2 regions of the Pseudoalteromonas sp. SG43-6 genome follow, and region 2 is predicted to be linked to the other one. Evidence: predicted binding sites of a transcription regulator. Region 2 holds the regulator's gene; the other holds the start of a gene.
What was found. Region 2 encodes NrdR, which represses ribonucleotide reductase genes. Its sites were predicted from a motif close to AAACACNANATNTNGTGTTT; they were not measured.

Region 1 (3,427 bases), on a different contig from region 2:
CCGGTGTAAACGTTGACTATATAAAAATACCTGCCGAACAGTATGCCAGCGAACACCCTGCCCGCTTTGATACAATTACTTGTATGGAAATGTTAGAGCATGTGCCAGACCCTGCATCTATCATTCATGCAGTAGCAGAATTAGCGAAACCTGGTGCTGATGTATTTTTCTCTACATTAAACAAAACCCCAAAAGCATATTTGTACGCAATTATCGGGGCGGAAAAATTATTGAAGATGGTGCCTGATGGAACCCATGATCACAAAAAGTTTATCAAACCAGCACAACTCATTGCATGGGCAGAACAAGTAGGCCTCAAAGTACGTGCTAGTGCGGGATTGAGTTATAACCCTTTATCAAAGCAGTACAGCTTAAATACCGATGTAAGCGTTAATTATATTCTGCATTTTGAGAAACTAGCGTAATGGCTGGTTTTAACACAGCAACCCCCGCAATTGATTACGACGCCTTTATTTTTGATTTAGACGGTACATTACTCGATACCGCAGATGATTTAGGGGCTGCGCTAAATTACGTACTCGCTGATCATAACCAACCATTAGTAACCGCTGATATATATCGTCCTGCAGCTTCTAACGGTGCAATGGCGCTGCTTGCAGCTGGATTTGGTCAGCAATGGCACGATCACCCAAATCAAGCTGACTTACGCCAGCAGCTATTAACGGCCTACGCAGATAATATTGCCACCCATAGTCAATGCTTTACTGGAATTGCACAATTATTGATCGCGCTTGATCAACAACAGATCAAATGGGGGATCATGACTAATAAACCTGAGTTTTTGACTATTCCATTAGTTGCTGCAATTGCTGAACTCAAAGATGCACAGGCAATTGTCAGTGGTGACACCCTCGATATCGCTAAACCATCACCTTTACCTTTACTGCATACAGCCCAACTGTTAGATGTTGATCCGAATCGTTGTTTGTATATCGGTGATGCGCAGCGTGACATAATTGCAGCCAAGGCTGCAAACATGCACAGCGCTGCTGCGTTGTGGGGCTACATCCCTAGTGAAGCTGAAGCATTGAGTTGGCAAGCCGATTTTAATTGGCAATCACCTATTGATGCATTTAACCATATATAGTGCCATGTCAAATTTTAACCACTACATATTGTGATCGTGTTACTTTTTGCACATTGTTTGTTGATAAAAAAAGCAGCCAAAATTTATTTTTAAAATGCGTAAATTTAATCGATCATCAGTTGATTTTTATAAATTTCATTTTAATCAGATGGTCAAAGGTTAATGGCTACTAACACAAGCGTGTTATCCCAACGTTATCCACAATTAGGGGCGTTTATGCCCCTTGCAAATGATCGCATACCACACTATCTTGTGATCTAGAATTTGATGAACACCAGATGTTGTGGCTAAATGTTATTCAATTAAATTCGCGCTAATACAGTTTTATTGCAATAAAAAATTTATTTTAAGAAAAATGTGTCACTAAAAAATATTATATCCCAAGGAATACAGGCAAAACTATGAACCAACAGCTATCTGTAAGCAAACGTGACGGCCGTAAAGAGTCACTTGATTTAGATAAGATCCATCGCGTTATTGCTTGGGCCGCCGAAGGTCTAAATAATGTGTCTGTCTCACAAGTTGAGCTGAAATCGCACATCCAGTTTTATGATGGTATTCGTACTGAAGACATCCATGAAACCATCATCAAAGCGGCCGCTGATCAGATCTCTAAAGAGTCGCCTGATTATCAATATTTATCAGCCCGCTTAGCTGTATTCCATTTGCGTAAAAAAGCCTATGGTCAATTTGAGCCACCGCGCTTGTATGATCATATCGTTAAGTTAGTTGAAGATAAGCGTTACGATGCACACTTACTAGCTGACTACACAGAGCAAGAAATTGATCAACTGGATGAATACCTTGATCATGGACGTGATTTAAACTTCAGCTATGCTGCTGTTAAACAGCTTGAAGGTAAATATTTAGTACAAAACCGTGTTACGGGTGAAATTTATGAAAGCGCACAGTTTTTATATATTTTAGTTGCGGCAAGCTTGTTCTCTGATTACCCAAAAGAAACGCGTTTAGACTACATAAAGCGTTTTTACGATGCAGTGTCATTGTTCAAAATTTCATTACCTACGCCTATTATGGCGGGAGTTCGTACCCCTACGCGTCAATTCAGTTCATGTGTACTGATTGAATGCGGTGACAGCCTAGATTCAATTAATGCAACCTCATCAGCGATTGTAAAATACGTATCGCAACGTGCAGGTATTGGTATTAATGCTGGTCGTATTCGCGCACTAGGTAGCCCTATTCGCAATGGTGAAGCATACCACACCGGTTGTATCCCGTTTTATAAGCACTTTCAAACGGCTGTTAAAAGTTGTTCGCAAGGTGGTGTCCGTGGTGGCGCAGCAACCCTGTTCTATCCACTTTGGCATCTAGAAGTTGAAAACTTATTAGTGCTTAAAAACAACCGTGGTGTTGATGATAACCGCGTTCGTCATTTAGATTACGGTGTACAGTTTAATAAACTAATGTACTCACGTTTGATCAAAGATGATTACATCACATTATTCAGCCCGTCTGATGTGCCTGGTTTATATGATGCATTTTTTGAAGATCAAGATGAATTTGATCGTCTTTACGTACAATATGAACAAGACGAGTCAATTCGTAAAAAACGTATTAAAGCTATTGAGCTGTTTTCAATGTTTGCACAAGAGCGTGCTAGCACTGGCCGCATCTATTTACAAAATGTTGACCACTGTAATACACACAGCCCATTCATTGCTAAAGTGGCACCAATTCGCCAATCTAACTTATGTTTAGAAATTGCATTGCCAACTAAACCACTTAACAATGTTAATGATGAAGAAGGTGAAATTGCACTGTGTACGCTGTCGGCCTTTAACTTAGGTGCGATTGAGTCACTGGATGAACTTGAAGAGCTTGCAGAACTTGCGGTACGTGCACTTGATAACTTACTGGATTTCCAAGACTACCCGGTGCCAGCAGCACATAATGCAACGATGGGCCGTCGTACACTCGGAATAGGCGTAATCAACTACGCATATTACCTTGCTAAAAATGGCAAACGTTATTCTGATGGCAGTGCCAATGCATTGACTCACAAAACATTTGAAGCAATTCAGTATTACCTAATGAAAGCCTCAAATGAACTGGCTAAAGAACGTGGTGCATGTCCTAAATTTAACGAAACAACGTATTCGCAAGGTATTATGCCAACCGATACGTACAAACGTGATTTGGATAAAATTTGTGATGAACCATTGCATTTAGATTGGGATACATTACGTGCCAATATCAAAGAGCATGGTATGCGTAACTCAACGTTATCTGCGTTGATGCCATCTGAGACATCGTCGCAAATTTCAAATGCAACTAATGGTATTGAACCACCACGTG
Region 2 (3,427 bases):
AATATTTCGGATTTCGATCCAGAGTTATTTGAAGCAATCACTAAAGAGACTGCTCGCCAAGAAGAACACATTGAGCTTATCGCATCTGAGAACTACTGTAGCCCACGCGTACTAGAAGCGCAGGGTTCACAGCTAACAAACAAATATGCTGAAGGTTATCCGGGCAAGCGTTACTACGGTGGTTGTGAGCATGTTGACGTGGTTGAACAACTAGCGATTGACCGTGCAAACGAATTGTTTGGTTCAGATTATGCTAACGTTCAGCCTCACGCAGGTTCACAAGCAAATGCTGCTGTGTTCTTAGCTTTATTAGATGCTGGCGATACAGTGTTAGGTATGAGCTTAGCTCATGGTGGTCACTTAACGCATGGTTCACATGTAAGCTTCTCTGGTAAGCTTTATAACGCAATCCAATACGGACTTGACGAAGCGACTGGCGAGATTGATTACGCACAAGTTGAAGCACTTGCACTTGAGCACAAACCAAAAATGATCATCGGTGGTTTCTCAGCATACTCAGGTATTGTTGATTGGGCTAAATTCCGTGAAATCGCTGACAAAGTAGGCGCTTACTTGTTTGTTGATATGGCTCACGTTGCAGGCCTTATTGCTGCTGGTGTTTACCCAAGCCCAGTACCACATGCACATGTTGTTACTACAACTACGCATAAGACATTAGCCGGCCCACGTGGTGGTTTGATTATTTCTGCTTGTGGCGACGAAGCTATTTATAAAAAGCTTAACAGTGCAGTATTCCCTGGTGGCCAAGGTGGTCCTTTATGTCACATTATCGCTGCCAAAGCAGTGGCATTTAAAGAAGCACTACAACCAGAGTTTAAAGTATACCAAACTCAAGTTGTGAAAAATGCTAAAGCTATGGTTGCAGTAATGCAAGAGCGCGGTTATAAGATCGTATCTGATAAAACAGAAAACCACTTGTTCTTACTTGATCTAATTGATAAAGACATCACTGGTAAAGACGCAGATGCGGCTTTAGGTAATGCTAATATCACCGTAAATAAAAACTCAGTACCAAATGACCCACGTTCACCGTTTGTAACGTCTGGTTTACGTATTGGTTCACCGGCAATCACACGCCGTGGTTTTAAAGAAGCAGAGTCTAAAGAGCTTGCTGGCTGGATCTGTGACGTACTAGACAACATCAACGATGAGTCAGTACAAGCACAAGTAAAAGAGAAAGTTAAAGCAATCTGTAAAAAATTACCTGTTTACGCTTAATTGAGTTACAAACAGTAATTTAGATCACAATAGCTTAGTTTTTTGCTATTATAAAGGCCGCCTAAAAGCGGCCTTTTTTGTTTTTAACGGAAGCTGATACCTATGCATTGTCCATTTTGCACCGCAAAAGATACCAAAGTGATTGACTCGCGTTTAGTGGGAGGTGGCCACCAAGTAAGGCGACGCCGTGAATGCAATGAATGTCATGAACGCTTTACTACCTTTGAAGGCGCAGAACTTGTAATGCCTCGGGTGATCAAACAAGACGGTAGCCGTGAACCTTTCAATGAAGATAAACTCCTTAATGGTCTACACCGTGCATTAGAAAAACGCCCCGTCAGTACCGAGCAAGTTGATGAAGTGGTCAATATTATTAAATCGCAATTACGTGCCACCGGCGAGCGTGAGATTTCCAGTCACCTGATTGGCGAATGCATTATGGAAGCGCTGAAAAAACTCGATAAAGTCGCTTACGTCAGATTTGCATCGGTATACCGTTCATTCGAAGATATTCGTGAATTTGGTGAAGAAATTGCCCGTTTGGGAGAGTGATATGAACCAATATCAGTTTAGCGAACAAGATTTCTCTTATATGACCCGAGCGATTGAGCTTGCCAAACAAGGATGCTTTACTACCACCCCAAACCCAAACGTTGGCTGTGTATTAGTAAAAAATGACGTTATTGTTGGTGAAGGTTTTCATCAAGTTGCCGGCCAAGGCCATGCTGAAGTGAATGCATTAGCAATGGCGGGTAGCCAAGCCTTTGGTGCAACTGCTTATGTCACGCTTGAACCTTGTAGCCATTTTGGTCGCACACCGCCGTGTGCCGAAGGTTTAAAAGCTGCTGGCGTGGTAAAAGTAATTGCTGCTATGGTTGATCCAAACCCGCAGGTGGCCGGTAAAGGTTTAGCTATTTTAGCGGACGCGGGCATTGAGGTTGCGTCAGGTTTGTTAGAACAACAAGCAAGGCTGTTAAACCGTGGCTTTTTAAAGCGCATGGAGCAAGGTATGCCATTTATTACCTGCAAAATGGCCGCAAGCCTTGATGGTAAAACGGCACTTAAAAACGGTCAAAGTAAGTGGATAACTGGCCCTAAGGCTCGCCAAGATGTGCAACTACAGCGCGCACAAAGCTGCGCTATTTTAACCGGCGCGGACACAGTATTAGTTGATAATGCAAAACTCAATGTTCGTGTTGATGAGCTGCCAGAGCCGTTACCAACGCAATTACCTGTACGCCAACCTGTACGTATTATTATTGATTCACAAAATCGTTTAACACCTGAGCTAGCATTATTTAGCATTGCCAGTGAAGTAATTATTCTTACCACTGAACTTGATAAATCACAGCAATGGCCTCATTACGTAAGCCATATTGTAGTACCAGAAAAAAATAATAAAGTTGATTTAGTGGCTGCCATGAAACTTCTAGCGCAGCAACAGTTTAATCATATTTGGTTAGAGGCAGGGGCAACCTTAGCGGGCCAAATGACTGAATGTAATTTAATTGATGAATATATTGTTTATCTGGCGCCGAAGTTGTTAGGGAATGACGGCAAAAGCTTACTAAACTTTACAGAGCTGACAAGTATGCAGGACGTTGTTAATTTATCAATTAATGAGAGTGTGTGTATCGGTGACGATATTCGTATCACGGCGACACCACGCAAAGCCTCATCTAAACCAAATAACTAAAGAGTAACCACTATGTTTACTGGGATCATCGAAGCGACGGGCACTATTAGCGAGTTACAACAAAAGCAAGGCGATTTAGCTATCCGCATTAAAAGTAATAACCTTGATATGGCCGATGTAAATTTAGGCGATAGCATTGCAACTAATGGGGTTTGCTTAACGGTTGTGGCCAAGCACAGTGATGGATTTAGCGCTGACTTATCAAATGAGACGATTAGTTTAACGGGATTTGCTCACTATAAACAAGGGCAAACTGTAAACCTTGAGAAAGCCATGCAGCCAGTATCTCGTTTAGGTGGTCACTTAGTTTCAGGGCATGTTGATGGCATCGCGACTATTACCGCAATTACGCCTAATGCGCGTGCCGTTGAGTACTGGTTAAGCACCGATGTACAACTAATGAAATATATTCCTTATAAAGGCTCGGTATGCATTGATGGTATTAGCCTAACAGTAAATGCAGTAGCAGATAATAAATTTAAACTGACAATT

Region 1: nrdA (class 1a ribonucleoside-diphosphate reductase subunit alpha) is a predicted target of NrdR. The motif match lies at 1,378-1,397, and genes of this name have one in related genera.

What each region holds. Positions count from the first base shown of each region.
Region 1 covers NZ_JACJEZ010000003.1:89,999-93,425, reverse strand. The annotation lists gene ubiG (bifunctional 2-polyprenyl-6-hydroxyphenol methylase/3-demethylubiquinol 3-O-methyltransferase UbiG) at 1-425, shown strand, start outside; gene H5201_RS01910 (HAD family hydrolase) at 425-1,108, shown strand; gene nrdA (class 1a ribonucleoside-diphosphate reductase subunit alpha) at 1,510-3,427, shown strand, end outside.
Region 2 covers NZ_JACJEZ010000014.1:59,088-62,514, forward strand. The annotation lists gene glyA (serine hydroxymethyltransferase) at 1-1,239, shown strand, start outside; gene nrdR (transcriptional regulator NrdR) at 1,342-1,791, shown strand; gene ribD (bifunctional diaminohydroxyphosphoribosylaminopyrimidine deaminase/5-amino-6-(5-phosphoribosylamino)uracil reductase RibD) at 1,793-2,935, shown strand; gene H5201_RS08130 (riboflavin synthase) at 2,948-3,427, shown strand, end outside.